Pyxidicoccus trucidator: one gene and its partner. The protein of the gene in region 1 interacts with the protein of each later gene in a pairwise test. Links are inferred from orthologs where the notes say so. Each region holds a gene or a part of one and is shown on either strand. Other genes may lie near its edges.

Region 1 (7,934 bases):
GCTCGAGAAGATCGACATGCTCGACTTCGCGGACGTCATCGCCATCAACAAGTTCGACAAGCGCGGCTCGCTGGACGCGCTGCGCGACGTGCGCAAGCAGTGGAAGCGCAACCACAACGCCTTCACCGTCGCCGACGACGCGGTGCCCGTGCACGGCACCATCGCCTCGCAGTTCAACGACCCAGGCATGAACCAGCTCTACCGCGCCATCATGGACGCGGTGGTGAAGAAGACCGGCGCGCCGCTCCAGTCGAACTTCGCGCTCACCCCGGGCATGAGCGAGAAGAAGTGGATCATCCCGCCGGAGCGCACCCGCTACCTCGCGGAGATTGTGGAAGCGTGCGAGGCCTACGACGGCTCCGTGCGCGCCCAGGCCGCGATTGCGCGGCGCATGTACCAGCTGCACGGCACCATCCAGGCCCTGCGCGCCAACGTGGGCAAGAAGCGCCTGGAGATTGTCGAGCCGAAGGACTCCGCCGACGTGGTGCAGGTCACCGAGCGCGTGGAGGGCGAGCCCGCCTACCTGGGTGAGCTGGTGGCGCTGTACCAGGACCTGGAGAGCCGCCTGCACCCGGACTGCCGGCGCCTGCTGGCGGAGTGGCCCGCGACGAAGCGGCGCTATGCGGCGGCGAAGTACCAGTACCAGGTGCGCGACAAGGTCATCGAGCTGGACCTGTTCACCGAGTCCCTCTCGCACCTGCGCGTCCCGAAGATTGCCCTGCCCCGCTACGAGGACTGGGGCGACATCCTCACGTGGCTGCTGCGAGAGAATGCCCCGGGCGCCTTCCCGTTCACCTCGGGCGTCTTCCCGCTCAAGCGCGAGGGCGAGGACCCCGCGCGCATGTTCGCGGGTGAAGGCGGCCCGGAGCGCACCAACAAGCGCTTCCACTACGTGTCGCGCGGCCTGCCGGCGAAGCGCCTGTCCACCGCGTTCGACTCGGTGACGCTGTACGGCGAGGACCCGGACCACCGGCCGGACATCTACGGCAAGGTGGGCAACTCGGGCGTGTCCATCGCCAACGTGGACGACGCGAAGAAGCTCTACTCGGGCTTCGACCTGGCGGACCCGTCCACCTCGGTGTCGATGACCATCAACGGCCCGGCGCCCATGCTGCTGGGCTTCTTCCTCAACGCCGCCGTGGACCAGCAGTGCGAGAAGTGGATCCGCGAGCAGGGCCAGGTGGAGGCCGTCGACAAGAAGATCGACGCCATCTACCGCGAGCGCGGCCAGCCCCGCCCCCGCTACCAGGGTGACCTGCCCGCGGGCAACGACGGGCTCGGGCTGCTGCTGCTGGGCGTGTCCGGCGACGAGGTGCTGCCGCGCGAGGTGTACGAGAAGATCCGCGCGAAGACGCTCCAGTCGGTGCGCGGCACCGTGCAGGCGGACATCCTCAAGGAGGACCAGGCGCAGAACACCTGCATCTTCTCCACCGAGTTCGCCCTGCGCGTCATGGGCGACATCCAGCAGTACTTCATCGACCAGAAGGTGCGGAACTTCTACTCGGTGTCCATCTCCGGGTACCACATCGCGGAGGCCGGGGCGAACCCCATCTCCCAGCTGGCCTTCACGCTGGCCAACGGCTTCACCTTCGTCGAGTACTACCTGTCGCGGGGCATGGACATCGACGACTTCGCGCCCAACCTGTCGTTCTTCTTCTCGAACGGCATGGACCCCGAGTACGCGGTGCTGGGGCGCGTGGCCCGGCGCATCTGGGCCAAGGCCATCCGGGACAAGTACGGCGGCAATGACCGCTCGCAGAAGCTGAAGTACCACATCCAGACGTCCGGCCGTTCCCTGCACGCGCAGGAGATTGCCTTCAACGACATCCGCACCACGCTGCAGGCGCTGCTGGCGCTCAACGACAACTGCAACTCCCTGCACACCAACGCGTATGACGAGGCCATCACCACTCCCACCGAGGAGAGCGTGCGGCGGGCCCTCGCCATCCAGCTGGTCATCAACAAGGAGTTCGGCCTGTCGAAGAACGAGAACCCCAACCAGGGTGCGTTCATCATCGAGGAGCTGACCGACCTGGTGGAGGCGGCGGTGCTCACGGAGTTCCGCGCCATCTCCGAGCGCGGCGGCGTGCTGGGCGCCATGGAGCGCATGTACCAGCGCTCCAAGATCCAGGAAGAGTCCCTCTACTACGAGATGCAGAAGCACGACGGGACGCTGCCCATTGTCGGGGTGAATACCTTCCTGGACCCGAAGGGCTCGCCCACCGTGACGCCGCCGGAGGTGATTCGCGCGACGAAGGAGGAGAAGGACTACGCCATCACCGCCCGCGACGCCTTCCGCAAGCGCAACGAGGGCACGGCGCCCCAGGCCCTGGAGGCGGTGCGCCGCGCGGCGCTGGACAACGGCAACGTGTTCGCCGCGCTGATGGACGCGTGCAAGGTGTGCACGCTGGGCCAGCTCTCCCGCGCCCTGTACGAGGTGGGCGGCCAGTACCGGCGCAACATGTAGCGCGGTGACTCAGCGGTGCGGCGCACCGCTTCGTCCAGCGCTCCGCCCTCAGGCGCCGCAGTGGCTCAGCGCCGCGGCGCCAGCTTCGCTCGCAGGCGGCGTACCGCTTCGTCCAGCACCGCCTCCGTCTTGCAGAAGGCGAAGCGCGCCAGCCCCTGCCCCAGGTGGCGGTGCTCCGGGCCGTAGAAGACGCTTGGCGGAATGGCCGCCACGCCCACCTCGGACACCAGGTGCCGGCAGAAGGCCACGTCGTCCTGGAAGCCGTACCGGGCAATGTCCGCGAGGATGAAGTAGCTCCCCTGCGGCGCGAAGGCCGTCAGCCCCGCCTCGCGCAACCCACCCAATAGACGCTCGCGCTTCCCCGCGTACGTCGCCGCCAACTCCGCGTAGTACGCGTCCGGCAGCCGCAGCGCCGCCGCCATGGCCGCCTGCAGCGGCGACGCCGTGGCGAACGTCACGAACTGGTGGGCCCGCTGCACGGCGTCCCGGAGCGGCGGAGGCGCGATGACCCAGCCCACCTTCCACCCGGTGAGGCTGAACGTCTTCCCGCCGCTGCTCACCGTGACGGTGCGCTCGGACAGGCCGGGCAGCGTGGCCGGGCGCAGGTGCCGGGCGGGAGCGAAGACGATGTGCTCGTACACCTCGTCCGACAGCACCTTCACGTCGTGCTCGGCGCACAGCCCGCCCAGGAACTCGAGCTCCTCGCGGGTGAACACCTTGCCGGTGGGGTTGTGCGGCGAGTTGAGGATGAGCAGCCGCGTGCGCGGGCCGAAGGCGGCGCGCACCTCGTCCCGGTCGAACCACCACTCCGGGTGGCTCGCGTCCGGCGGACGCAGCGGCACGTAGCGCGGGGTGGCGCCCACGAAGGTGATGTTGGCGTCGTACGAGTCGTAGAAGGGCTCGAAGGCCACCACCTCGTCGCCCGGGTCCACCAGCCCCAGCAGCACGTCGAGGATGGCCTCGGTGGCGCCGCTGGTGACAACCACCATGGTGTCCGGATCCACCTGCTGGCCGTAGAAACGCGCGGCGTGCTCGGCGATGGCGAGGCGGAGGTCCTTCGCGCCCATGCTGATGGCGTACTGGTTCACCCCGTCGCGGATGGCGCGCTGCGCGGCCTCCTTGACGGCGTCCGGCCCGTCGAAATCCGGGAACCCCTGCCCCAGATTGACGGCGCCGTGCTTCGCGGCGAGCGCGCTGAACTCGGAAAAGACGGTGGTGCCGAAGCGGGTGACTCGCTGCGCGGACACGGGCCTGGACATGGAAGGAGGCTCCTCCTGGCCGGGCGCTCGCGGGGTGGGTGGGGACGACGCGAGGCCGGCTCAGGGCCGTACGATAGCGTCCACCGGGACGGAGCGCGCGGCCCTCTCGCCCTCGCGCTGGCGGGCGGCGCGGGACACGCCCAGGGCCAGCCCCGTCACCACCATCACCAGCGGCACCGCGCACACCAGGTCCGTGGCGTAGTGGAAGCGCCCGGCCAGGGTGGCGATGATGAGGCCCAGGCCCGGCAGCAGCATCAGCCAGAACAGGGGCCGGGAGAACCGCCACGCATAGAAGAGCACCAGCAGCGTGGTGCCGCTGTGGCCCGAGGGGAAGCAGTCCCGGACGTACGTCGGCGTGCGCATCACCGAGTCCAGCAGCTGCGTCACCATGACGCCCTGCAGCGGCCCGTCGAACGCGCCGATGAGGAAGTAGCGCGGCCCGATGGCCGGCACCAGCGCGTAGGCCGCGTAGTTGAGGAAGAACATCAACCCGAGGCCGGTGAGGTACTCGCCGAAGTCGGAGAAGACGCCGCGGGCCCGCCGGTAGAGCACCACCCCCAGCACCACCGGCCAGACGAAGTGGCCGTAGTAGCAGACCATCAACACGTCATTGAGCCAGGGCGGGACGAGACGCTCCAGCTCCACCGCGGCCTGGAAGCCGAACAGCTGCTGGTCCGCGGCCACCAACTGCGCGTCCTTCAGGATGGGATTGAGCGTGTCCACCACCGGCGACAACCACCCGTGCGACAGCACCGACACCGGCAGCAGCCACCAGTCCGCGAGGGTGGTGAGCATTCGGTTGTGCGGGTACATGGCCGCCAGCGTGCGGAGCACCAACGGGCCAGAGGCCATGAAGGCGAACAACCCCGCATTGGGCAGCGCGTCCGGCGCCCAGCGCCCCGGGCCCACGAGCACCAGCGCGGCCAGCGAGCAGGCGGTGATGACGATGAGGTCCACCGCGTTCAGGTGGACCTGTACGTCGTGCTCCCGCAGCCTCTGAGCCAGACGGCGGCGACTCTGGAAGGACCAGGGATTCACGCTGACTTCCGCTCCCCCGGCGACTCGCTGTCCGCGCCGGCCACGCCAAGCTCCAGGCTCCGGACGACGGCGCCCTCCTCCACCGTGACAGCCTTCCGCGCCTTCCAGCGCTCCAGGAGGGCCAGCATCGCCGGGAAGAAGACCGTGGTCCCGAGAAAGGTGCACACGACGCCGAGCAGCGCAATCTGCCCGATGCTGCGCAGCCCCTGGTGGTTGGCGACGAGCAGCGCGCCATAGCCGGCCGCGTTCGACAGCGTGGCCACCACGGCCGCCAGCCCCGTGTGCCGCACCACCTTGCCGAGCGAGCCGGGCCCCTCTTCCTCGTACCGGTGGAACAGGTGCACCGAGTTGTCCACCGCGATGGCAAGCAGGTTGGGCAGCACCACGGCGTTGATGAAGTTGAGCTGCACGTCGAAGAGGTACATGCCGCCCGCCAGGCACGTCATGCCCAGGAACAGCGGCCCGGTGACGAGCAGCGCGCGCTTGAAGCTGCGCAGGCTGAGGAGGATGACGAAGAACACCACCCCCGCCGCGGACCAGAGGATGAGCGGCCCGTCCGCGCGCACCAGCGCGAAGATGCGCGCGGCGATGCGGTTGCTGTCCAGCACCGCCATGTCGATGCCGCGCGCCTTCGTGCCCTCCACCACCTGGTCGATCTGCGCCGCCCAGCGCTTCAGGTCGTCCGTGTCGTAGTTGGACACCGAGGGGAACAGCAGCAGGAACATGCCCTTGCCGTCCGTGGCCTCGAAGCGGCGGCGGGCCTCCACCGGCAGCGCGTCCAGCCCGTAGGGCTTCGCCGCCACCATCTGCTCGAACTCCTTCAGCCGCGCGTCCTCATGCATCTCCGAAGGCAGGCCCTGGAACAGCGTCCGGAGGCCGGCAAGCTCCTCCTCGCGGCGCTTCAAGTCCGAAGGCACCAGGTCCGTGAGGGACGCGCTGCGCAGGAACACGGAGTCGGCCCCGTTGCGGCGCTTCACCTCCGCGATGACCTCCTCCACCTGCCCCACCTGCTTCAGGTCCTCCACCAGGAAGATGGCCGGGTTGAGCGGCTGGCCCAGCTGCTCGGTGACGTGGTCGTCCAGGCGCGAGGACGGCGAGTCACCCTTCAGCTTGCGCATGTCCGTCTCGAAGCCGAGCCGGGGGGCCACGGCCACCGAGAACACCGCGAAGCCCACCACCGCCAGCGCGAGCGCTGCGATGACGGACGTGGGCCAGCGCTTCCACTCGCGCCCGGGCCCGGCCTCCACGGTGGCGGAGCCCTCCGCCGCGGGCGCGGCGTCGGCGCGCGCGGGGCGCAGCCGCTCGGCGATGGCCAGCAGCGAGGGGCCCATGGCGTACGCCGCCAGCACCGCCAGCAGCACGCCCAGTCCCGCCAGGAAGCCGAACTGGTTGAAGGCGTGGAACTGCGCCAGCAGCAGCACGAGGAAGGCCGCCGCGTTCGTCACGGCCGAGGTGAGCGCCCCGCCGAAGGTGCCCCGCACCGCGGCGGCCAGCGCGTCCCGCGAGGACCGCGTCTGCCGCTCCTCCCAGTAGCGCATGCACAGGTGCACGCCGTACTCGATGCCCAGGCCGATGAGGATGGCCACCAGGAAGCCCGTCACCACGTTCAGGTGGCCGATGACGAGCCAGGCGATGCCGAACGTCAGTAGCAGGCCCACCAGGACGGGCAGGCCCACCACCGCCAGCGCGGCGATGCGCCGGGTGGCCAGCAGGATGAGCCCCACCGCGATGAGCGCGGACAGGAGGCCGGCGCGACCCAGGTCCCCCTGCATCACCGCGTCCTCCTCGATGCGGCTCTGGAAGTTGCCCGTCGCCTCCAGCGCCACCGAAGGGAAGCGCTCCGCCGCCAGCGCGCGGCCGGTGCCCATGGCCAGCTCCACGAAGCGCCGCGCGAAGCCCAGGTCCCCCGCCGTCCCCGACGGCTTGATCATCAGGTAGACCTCGGTGCCGTCCGCGTTGGCGAGGTACTCCTTCATGGGCGCGTCGGGCGCGTGCTTCCTGGCAATCGCGTCGAAGTCCGGCGGCGCGGGCGTGGCCCCCAGGTCCACGAAGAACGGGTTGGCCCGCATGCGCTCGTAGCGAACCCGCGCCTCCAGATCCGCGCGCAGCCCCGCCAGCTTCTCCACGGGCAGCAGCAGCAGCCCGTTCCGGCGGAAGAACTCCACGTCATAGCTGTGCTCGACGTAGCGGACCTCCGGCAGCACCTCCAGGCGGAGCTTCAGCTCGGCCGCGTAGGCCTTGAGCCGCTCCGGGGTGTCGCCCTTCGCCACGATGACGAGGTACCCGTCGCCCCCCGCCTTCTGCGACACGCGTGTCAGGTCCTGCACTTCGCGGGCACCCTGGGGGAGCAGCTCCACGAACGAGCCGCGGAACTCCAACCGCGACGCCAGTGCCATACCGCCCGCGGCCAGCAGCGCGAAGACGAGCAGCACCTGCCAGGGCCGCGACACCGCCGCATGGATGAATCCGTCAAACCACCGCTGTCGCAGAGACCTCGCCAACGTCCGCTCCTCGATGAATGCCCGGAGAAGCAAGTTCCCGGCCAGACAAATGGTCCCCGCAAACAACAGGCCCGGGAAAAGTCTTCCAGGCCTCCGGAGGCCCTCCGGTGGGCGTGCAGCCATGGGCACACGGGGGGTTCCAGTATCCACCAGGCAACAGCCGTGTGCCGGCGGCGTGCCACCAAAGTCGCGGTGCTGTCAAGACGGGGACCTATTAGGGGTCCTCGCACGGGACTCAAGCAACAGTCCGCGCCTTGACACTGCCGCTATCCCTCTTTATTCACGGCCCCGCGTCCCCCGTGGGAGGTCGCTGGACGCAGATTTGCCAGGTCGGAACGAGCCCTGCATGGGCGTGGCGACCGGTGATCCGCAGTCCCCCGAGGATCCACCCTCCCGACGCAGCAGCAAGAAAGACCACCCATGAGCGACGTCTTCGACAAGTGCCATAACTGGAAGGACTACCGCATCGCGAAGGCCACGGGACTCTACCCGTACTTCCGAGCCATCGAAGCGTCCCACGGCGCCACCGAGGTCGAGATCGAGGGCAAGCGCGTCATCATGGTGGGGTCCAACAACTACCTGGGCCTCTCCGCGGATCCGCGCGTGAAGGAAGCCGCCATCAAGGCGACGGAGAAGTTCGGCACCACGTGCTCCGGCTCGCGCCTGCTC
Region 2 (9,130 bases), on another replicon or contig:
ACGAGCGCCTCACCCAGAGCCGGCGTGCGTGACAAGCGGTGGAACGGCTCCGCTTCGACGCAGGGTGCCTCGAGCGTTGCCAGGACCTGGGCCCCCCGCCTGACAGCGGAATCCCAGCGCTCCACGCGCACGAAGGCAGAGGCCTCCCCGGGGAGCAGGCCCACCGGGTTGCCCGGCGTCTTCAACAGGCGCAGCTGGTCGAGCGCTTCGACGAGGCGTGGCTCCACCAGGCTGTCGACACCGCCGATGATGCAGGATTCGACCACGCCGGCTTCGAGCTGCCGGAGCGCGTCCTGCAGCGCGAGCAGGAAGCCGGTGTCCCCAAATGAGAGGAGCTGCACCTTAGGAGACGTCTGGAGCCTCGCGGCCCGGAGAACGGCAGGGAGCAGGCGCTGCTGGTACATGGCGCGGCGCGCCTCGTGGAGGGAGGCCGGGACGCCTTCCCGCGATTCCAGCTCCTGCAGATAGTAGCCGCCCGGAGCGCAGAGATAGAACGCGCACCGGGGACCAGGTTCCTGGTGGGGCCGCGAAAGCAGGTCCAACAGGGCCTCCGTGGCCAGCGCCGCGAGGCGGCCGTGACTGGAGAAGCCCTCCGTGAGCCAGGGGATGGCTGCGCCTCGGGCCGGTTCGAGTTGCCGGCTCTCGGGGTCCCACACCTGCACCTCCCCGAGCGAGGAGAGGCGGGACAGTCCCGCGCGGCTGGCTGCGCAGCTCGCTACGACATCGTCACCGAGGGCGGAGACCATGCCCAGCCCGGTGATGGCCAACCGCCTCGGATGCGGGCGTGTGCCCTGACGTGGGCGGTCCAAGCTCCGCTGAAGCATGGGGGTTGGGCGAGGAGGCCTTGTGGTGGCCAGCAGTTCCTGGAAAGGCCAGCTCAGGCCCAGCCGCCCCAGCGCTTCCAGGCCCTCTCGGACCCCGGCTCGCTGCGTTGCGGAGAAGCCTCGGGACTGGAGGAGGAACCGACCCCGGCTGCGCAACGCGAGTTCCTGGGCCAGGACGTGACGCCGCCGCATGGGCACATGCTCCAAGGCTTCCGCGAGCCAAGCCCCGCTCAGAGGTCTGCCCAACAGGTAGCGAACGCCGCGCTCGAAGTGGCCTCGGTGCTCCCGCCACCACGAGTGAACTGGCCCGGGCGCCGCGAGGGGCAGTGTGTCCTCGGGTCTTGGTCCCACGACGCCCTCGGAGGCGTCCTCTTCCTCACGGAGAGCCGGTTCCAGCGGCGCGCGCTCGTAGGGCCCTGTCAGGCGCAGACCGGTGATGGCGCAGAATGACTCCGCCGCCAACCTACCGAGCGCTGCATCTTCAAGCAGTTGCAGGCAACATTCCGCCGCCTCGACGCGCCCGCTGAAGCCCAGGGCCCAGATGGCCTCCGCGCGGTTGCCAGGAGCTTTCGCGACTGCCAGCAGCCGCTCCAGGTCGGAGTCATTGCCCCCGAGTCCTACGAGGAGCAGGGCCGTGCCGTCGGGGGTGGGACCCGTAGCCAGCTTCCTGCACAAGGACCAGGCCGGGCCCAGGCCCAGGGTCAGCGCTGTCAGCAGGGCCTCGGTGCGTACTTCGGCGTGCGGCGCAGCCAGCGCATTGAGGACACTCTGCTCGGACACAGGCCCCTGGGTCATGCGAGCGGCCTTCAGCGCTGCGGCCACCAGTTGGGGGGATGGATGCGAAAGCAGTTCTCCCAGCAGGGGGCCCGGCTCTTCCCCCCGGAAGGCCACCACTTCCAGGGCAGCAGCCTGCACATCGGCCTCCGGCGAGGCCAGCAGCCGTGAGAGGGATTTCAGGACGCGCGGCGAAGCTCCCAGTTCCAGGGACCGGCGCAGCCAGGAGCGCGCGGCTGGCTCGGCGTGCTCCAGCGCGTCAAGGACCGCCGCCTCCGCCTTCTCCTCTCCCGAGGAGAGCAGGCCCAGTGCCGAGGCGGTGACGACGTCCGCGTCATCTCCGGAGAGTCCTGGCAGCAGCAGCTTCTGTCGGGAATGGGAGCCACCCAGTACCAGCGCATCCAGGTGCGCCAGCAGCCGCTCTTCTGGCCCCTCCGCCAGCTCTGCCAGGGTATAGGCGGGAGAGACCAGGGCGCCCTCCCACAAGGTCCACAGGAACGCGGCTTCGCCGAGGTGACCCTCCAAAAGCTCCTGCTGGGCTTCTGAAAGTGCGGATCCCATGGCGCGATTGCCAGCCGGGTTCACTGCACTCACTCATCCACGGGGTTCTTGCAGGTCAGGCACTTGGGTTTTTCACCGCTCTCGCCGAGCGCCACGACGGGCGGCTGCATCAGGGGTGAGGGGGGCGTGTTCTTGTCGTTGTGGAACATGAGGTCCATCGCCCGGGCGACATTCTTGCCCTCGAACTTCACGTCGAACGAGAAGTTCGCGAACTCTGCCTTGCCCTGGGTCTTCCCCGACACAACTCCACCTCCAGCGGTACCGGCCTCGTCGCCCGTACTGGTGCTGAAGTTCGAGTCCTTCACACAGACTGGGTTACCCTGCACGCTGACGTGCTTGGTACCTTTGTCGGTGTCAGAGGATCTGGCGACGTTGGGGTAGGGGATGGGAACCGGGCCACCTGGGCTCGGTGTCTTGCAGACATCGGGGAAGGCGACCGAGACCCCATTGGAGTCCCTGGTCACCACGGACATCTTGTTGACGCCGACCGTGTTTGCCATGGAGCCGAACTGTAGCGGCCGGCATCCAAGGGGGTAAATCGGACTGGAAGGCAGATGCCCCGTGTGTACTCCAGACGGCTGCACGGGAGTGCATTGGAGCCCGGCAGGCCCGGCTCCTGAGAGCCGGGCACTACGCCTGGCGTCAGCCGAACTCCACCACGCGCATCCCGAACAACCGGTCCACGGCCAGCAGCAGGTCGTCGTTCACCTGCACCTTGATGGACGTGTTCCCGATGAGCGCCTCACCTTCCCCATGGAAGAGCACGCTCACCGCCACCGGCGTCGCACCCGCGTACTTCTTCGCCAGCTCGTGCAGCTTCGCGACACGGTCCTCGGTGAGCAGGTCCGCCGGCACGCGCAGCTCCAGCCGCTTCGTGCGCTTCTCACGCACCTCCTTGAGGCTCTGGATGTCGTCGACGATGAGCTCCGGCGTGGGCGAGTCCTCGTCACGCTGGCTGATCTGCACCGTCCCCGTCACCAGGATGGGGTCGTCCGACTTGAGCAGGTGCTCCCAGTGCTCGAAGCCCGGCTTGGGCCCCTGCTTCGCCCACTTGCCATCGCGCCCCATGACGTTGCGCGTGCCGTCCTTGCCCGGGAAGCACACCAGCTCAATCGACCCGGACAGGTCTTCAATCGTCACCCACGCCATGCGCTTGCCCGTCTTGGTGGGCCGCTCGCGCAGCACCGTGACGACACCGGCCACGGTGAGCTTGTCGTCCTTCCGCGCACGCTGCACCGCCGTAATCGGCTTCGCGTAGCGCTTCAGCTCCTTGTCGTACTGATGCAGCGGGTGCCCGGACACGTAGAAGCCGATGGCCTCCTTCTCCAGCGCCAGCCGCTCCTTCTCCGACCACTCCTCCACCGACACGTACTCGTCCTTCAGCCCACCGCCGCTCCCCGAGGCCGGGCCGGCCAGCATGCCGAACAGCGAGCTCTGTCCCGCGGCCTTGTCCTTCTGGCTGGCCGAGCCGCGGTTCATCGCCTTCTCAATCGTGTCGAAAATCTGCCGGCGCGGGCGCTTCTCGAAGTCGAAGGAGCCGGCCTTCACCAGCGCCTCCAGCACCTTGCGGTTGACGCGGCGGCTGTCCACGCGCTCGCAGAAGTCGAACAGGCTCTTGAAGGGGCCGTCCTTGCGCGCCTCAATAATCGACTCAATCGCGCCCTCGCCCACGCCCTTGATGGCGCCGAGGCCGAAGCGAATCTTCCCCTCCACCGCGCCGAACGCCATGTCCGACTGGTTCACATCCGGCGGCAGCACCGCGAGGCCCGACTCGCGCGCCTCGCTGATGTGCTTCACCACCTTGTCGGTGTTGTCCTTCTCGCTGGAGAGAAGGGCCGCCATGAACTCGCACGGGTAATGCGCCTTCAGCCACGCCGTGTGGATGGTGACGAGGCCGTAGGCCGCCGAGTGGCTCTTGTTGAAGCCGTACTCGGCGAACTTCTCCATCAGGTCGAAGATTTCGCCGGCCACCTTCAGGTCGACGTTGTTCTTCGCGCACCCCTCGAGGAAGCCGGCGCGCTCGGCCTGCATGACCTCGGCCTTCTTCTTTCCCATCGCGCGGCGGAGCAGGTCTGCGCGGCCCAGGGTGTAGCCACCCAGGACCTGCGAGATCTGCATCACCTGCTCCTGGTACACGATGACGCCGTAGGTGTCCTTGAGCACCGGCTCCAGCGCGGGGTGCGGATACGCCACCTTCTCCCGGCCGTGCTTGCGGTTGATGAAGACGTCCACCATGCCGGAGTCCAGCGGACCCGGGCGGTAGAGCGCACCAGCGGCGATGACGTCTTCGAAGCAGTTCGGCTTGAGCTTCACGACCATTTCCGTGAAGCCGCTCGACTCCATCTGGAAGATGCCGGCCGTGTCGCCCTTGGCCATCAGCTCCCAGACTTCCGCGTCGCCCAGCGGAATCTCGTGCCGGGGAATGTGCTTGCCGTGGTTGCGCTTCACCAGGTCCAGCGCGTGCTGGATGACGGTGAGCGTCTTCAGGCCGAGGAAGTCGAACTTCACCAGGCCCGCCGCCTCCACCTCGTCCTTGGCGAACTGGGTGATGAGCGTCTTCTCACCCGGCGGCTGGTAGACGGGCACGAACTCCCACAGCGGCTTGTCGGCAATCACCACGCCTGCCGCGTGCATGCCGGGCTGGCGGTGCAGCCCCTCCAGCGCGAGCGCGATTTCCAGCACGTCCTTGGTGGTGACGGGCCGGCCCTCCACCTCACCGAGGGTGGTGGGCGTCTCCATCATCTCCTTGAGGCGAGGCTCCATCTCGATGGCCTCCTTCAAGGTGATGTTGAGCACCTCCGGCACCAGCTTGGCGATGCGGTCGCCTTCGCTGAACGGGAGCGCGAAGACGCGGCACACGTCGCGCAGCACGCTCTTCGCCTTGAGCGAGCCGAAGGTGATGATCTGCCCCACGTTCATCTCGCCGTACTTCCGGCCGACGTACTGGATGACCTCGTCCCGGCGGTCCTGGCAGAAGTCGATATCGAAGTCCGGCATCGACACGCGCTCCGGGTTGAGGAAGCGCTCGAACAGGAGGTTGTAGGGAATGGGGTCCAGGTCGGTGATGCCCAGCACGTAGGCCACCAGACTGCCGGCTCCGGAGCCACGGCCCGGGCCCACGGGGATGCCCTGCTTCTTCGCCCAGTTGATGAAGTCCTGGACGATGAGGAAGTAGCCGCTGAACCCCATCTTCTGGATGACGCCAATCTCCAGCTTCAGGCGGTCCACGTACACCTCCCGGTCGATGGGATAGGTGACGGTGGCGGCCAGCTCCTTGAAGCGCTCGCGCAGGCCCTCGTAGGCCAGCTCCGCCATGTAGCTGTCCGGGGTGTGGCTGTCGGGCACCTTGAAGGTGGGCAGCATGGGCTTGCCCAGCTTCAGCTCCAGGTTGCACTGCTCGGCGATGCGCTGGGTGTTGTGGACGGCCTCGGGGATGTCCTTGAAGGCTTCCAGCATCTCCGCGGGGCTCGTGACGTACAGCTTGTCCGTGGAGTGCTTCATGCGCTTGCCGTCCGCCAGCGTCTTGCCGCTGGCGATGCACATCAGCAATTCGTGCGCGCGGGCGTCCTCGCGCTTGATGTAGTGGGCGTCCGCGGTGGCGCACAGCGGGATGTCCATGTCCCGCGAGAGCTGCTTGAGGTTCTCGTTCGCCTTCTCCTGCTCGGGCATTCCGTTGGACTGCACCTCGAGGAAGAAGTGCCCGGGCTCGAAGATGTCCTTGTATTCCTGCGCGGCGCGGCGGGCGTGGTCCATGTCGCCGCGGAAGCACGCGCTGGTGACTTCACCACCGAGGCACGCGGTGAGGGCGAAGAGCCCCTTGCTGTGCTCGGCGAGGACCTTCTTGTCGATGCGGGGGTGGTAGTAGAACCCCTGCATGTACGCGGTGGAGGAGAGGTAGCGGAGGTTGGCGTAGCCCTCCGCGTTCTTGGCCACCAGGATGAGGTGGTGGGACACCTTCTCCGAGCGGTCCTCGCGCCCCTTGGGCCCCGCGACGTAGGCCTCCATGCCGAGGATGGGCTTGATGCCGGCGTCCTTGGCCTTCTTGTAGAAGTCGATGGCGCCAAACATGTTGCCGTGGTCCGTCACGGCAACGCTGGTCATCCCCTTCTCCTTCACCGTCTTGATGAGGTCCTTCATCCGGATCGCCCCATCGAGGAGCGAGTAGAGGGTGTGCAGGTGGAGGTGGGTAAAGGACATAGGCTCGTGCCACTCCAGGAGGAGAGATGCTGAACACTAGGGCTGCGCTCCCCTGCTCGCCAGTCCAGTATCGAGACTCTGGAGGTAGGCGACGGCGGAGCCGATAAATCGGCCCTGGAACCTCTTCTGCCATGAGCGGAAGCAGGGTTGAAGAAAGTAACGGCGGGGCCTGGCCGGCGCCTGCCTCCGTGCCCCCCTCCGGGCGTCCACTCAGCAGCACTTCAATGCGATTCCGGGGTGTTGCGCGGCCTTGACAGTGCCCAGCGTGAAGCCCTCATGGCCTCCGCGGACCGCCCCACCTTCGCCCGCGCCCTCCTGCTCGGCTGCCGGGCGGGCCTGCTCGTCTTCCTGGCGCTCTACACGCTCTGCGCGGTCTTCAACATGCAGCTGGGCTACCAGGGGAACGAGAGCCGGGTGGTCTCCGAATACGTCTGGAGCCAGTGGCGCGGGGTGGTGCTGGGCCAGGTGGGGCGGCTGCTCGCGGCCTACACCGTCGTGGGACTGGCCCTGGGCACGCTGCTGGGCGCGGGCCTCTGGGCAGCCGGAGCGGGCCGCAGGGCCGTGTTCTGGGGTAGCGCGCTGGCCTGCCTCGCGGTGGACGCACTGCTGGTGCTGGGCGACCTGGCGCACCACCCGCACCTGTACGCGGCCACGCTGTATGAGCGCTCGGCCGCCACGCGGTGGGTACTCCTGACGGTGAGCGGCACGACGCCCGGGGCCTGGCGCCTGGGCGCGGCGGTGCTGCCCTCGCTGGCCGGCATGCTGCTGCTCGCGCGGGCGCTGCGGCGCGCGCCGGCCCGGGCGCTGGCGGTGGGCGGAGCGCTCGCGGTGGCGGTGCTGCTCGGGACGGGGCAGCTGGTACGCGCGGGCCCGCCGCCCGCTGTGCCCCAGCCTCCCTCGGAGCGCCTGAACCTCGTCATCCTCTCCGCGGACGGGCTGCGGCCGGACCACTTCTCCGGCAACGGCTACCCGCGCCCCACCACGCCCAACCTCGACCGACTGCTGCGCGAGGGCTCGCAGTTCCAGGAGACGGTGGTGCAGGTGCCGCGCACCGCGCCCTCGTGGACGACGCTGCTCACCTCGCAGTGGGCGGGCGAGCACCCCATCCGTCACACCCTGGTGGGGCGCAAGGCCCGCCAGCAGCCGCTCACCACGCTGGCCACCGCGCTGAACGGCGCCGGCTGGCGGACGGCGGTGGTGGCGGACTACGCGGGCGACCACTTCTCCCGGCTGGACTTCGGCTTCCAGCACGTGGAGGCACCGGCCTTCCACTTCCCGGACCTCATCCGCCAGCGGATGCTCATCACCCACGTGGCCCTGCTGCCGTGGACGGCGCTGGCGCCCGGCCTCTTCACCGAGCGCGGCCAGTTCCCCGAGCTGACCGACCCCGCCCCGCTGCTGGGCCGCGTGCGGCGCACGCTGGAGCGCCTGCCGCGCGGAGACCCGTTCGCGCTCGTCGTCTTCGGCTCCACGCCGCACTTCCCGTATGCCGCGCCCTGGCCCGAGCAGGGCCGCTTCGTCGCGCCGGACTACTCGGGCCCCTGGCGCTTCGGCACCACGCCCCAGTTGGAGGCGCCCCCGGGACAGCCTCCACCGACGCCCGAGGACGTGCGAGCGCTGGTGGCCAACTACGACGCCTCGGTGCGCGCCTTCGACGGGCTGGTGGGCGACGTGCGCGCGGAGCTGGAGCGGCGAGGGCTGTGGGAGTCCACGCTGGTGGTGGTACTGGCGGACCATGGCGAGCACCTCGCGGACGAGGGGCGGGGCCTGGGCCATGGGGACCACCTGTGGGGCGGCGCCGCGCTGCGCATCCCCTTCGTGCTGCACCTGCCAGGGCACGTGGCCAAGGGACACACCGTGAGACAGCGGGCCCGCGCACTGGACGTGGCGCCCACGCTGCTGGACCTGCTCGGCGTGCCCGCACCGGCGAGCTTCCGCGGCCGCTCGCTGGCGTCCCTCGTCCGTCCGGGCGCGGAGGGCGTCACGCTGCCGGACGCGCCCGCGCTCGTGGAGACGGACCTCTGGTTCAGCGACCGCGACGGCCAGCCCTACCAGCGGATGCGCATCCCCTACCCCTGGGTCTACGAGACAGCCACGGTGGAGCCGGAGACGGGGGACATCGCCCTCAAGCCGGAGTGGGAGGCCGCCGTGCAGGCGGCCCGTCACCGGGGCGTGTACCTGGGCCGCTGGAAGCTGCTGGAGCTGCCCACGCCGAGCGGGCTCGAGGTGGAGCTGTATGACGTCGTGGCGGACCCGGCGGAGGCCCACGAGGTGAGCGAGCAACACCCGGACGTGGTGCGCGCCCTGCGCGAAGTGCTGGCCCAGGAGCGCCCTTCACACTTCTTCACGCCCCGTACAGGCGCACGACATGGGCGCCCGGCACATTGAGCACTGTCGCCACCTCGGCGAACCCACCCGGAGCCCTCCACGGGCCCCGCACCGGAGAGAGTGCCATGAAGAAGAAGATTGCCATCGCCGCTTCCGCCGTCCTCGCCGTCGTCCTCCTCAGCGGCTTCGCGTTCCGCGGAGGCCATGGCTGGGGCCACAACCCCGAGCGCATCAAGCAGATGATTACCTGGCGGCTGAACGACAAGCTGGAGGACCTGGACGCCACCGACGCGCAGCGCCAGTCCATCAACGCCGTGAAGGACCGCCTGTTCGAGGACGGGGTGCAGCTCATGGAGGAGCATCACGGGTCGCGCGCGGAGGCCTTCGCCCAGCTTTCGTCGGACGCCCCGGACGCGCAGAAGCTGCACTCGCTGGTGGACGCCCGC

What was found.
Region 2: the proteins of G4D85_RS43180 (region 1) and dnaE interact in binary tests that used the Escherichia coli proteins (3 or more experiments, as listed by UniProt). The link is inferred for Pyxidicoccus trucidator from one-to-one orthologs.

Annotation. Positions count from the first base shown.
Region 1 is NZ_JAAIXZ010000025.1:77,243-85,176, forward strand. The notes cover bases 1,630-4,560. They hold G4D85_RS43180 (aminotransferase class I/II-fold pyridoxal phosphate-dependent enzyme), read right to left. Parts: upstream 3,727-4,560; coding sequence 2,533-3,726; downstream 1,630-2,532. Other genes in these bases: G4D85_RS43175 (methylmalonyl-CoA mutase family protein), read left to right, coding at 1,630-2,467; G4D85_RS43185 (phosphatase PAP2 family protein), read right to left, coding at 3,787-4,560. In the rest of the region: more of G4D85_RS43175, read left to right, coding at 1-1,629; more of G4D85_RS43185, read right to left, coding at 4,561-4,764; G4D85_RS43190 (efflux RND transporter permease subunit), read right to left, coding at 4,761-7,265; G4D85_RS43195 (aminotransferase class I/II-fold pyridoxal phosphate-dependent enzyme), read left to right, coding at 7,686-7,934. UniProt on the Escherichia coli protein: Shows aminotransferase activity with methionine and histidine as substrates, and to a lesser extent also with phenylalanine.
Region 2 is NZ_JAAIXZ010000002.1:397,878-407,007, reverse strand. Bases 2,602-6,728 are described here. They hold dnaE (DNA polymerase III subunit alpha), read right to left. Parts: upstream 6,357-6,728; coding sequence 2,802-6,356; downstream 2,602-2,801. Other genes in these bases: G4D85_RS08270 (sulfatase family protein), read left to right, coding at 6,633-6,728; G4D85_RS08280 (DUF4150 domain-containing protein), read right to left, coding at 2,602-2,659. In the rest of the region: G4D85_RS08285 (TIGR02270 family protein), read right to left, coding at 1-2,123; more of G4D85_RS08280, read right to left, coding at 2,189-2,601; more of G4D85_RS08270, read left to right, coding at 6,729-8,744; G4D85_RS08265 (Spy/CpxP family protein refolding chaperone), read left to right, coding at 8,810-9,130. UniProt on the Escherichia coli protein: DNA polymerase III is a complex, multichain enzyme responsible for most of the replicative synthesis in bacteria. This DNA polymerase also exhibits 3' to 5' exonuclease activity. The alpha chain is the DNA polymerase catalytic subunit.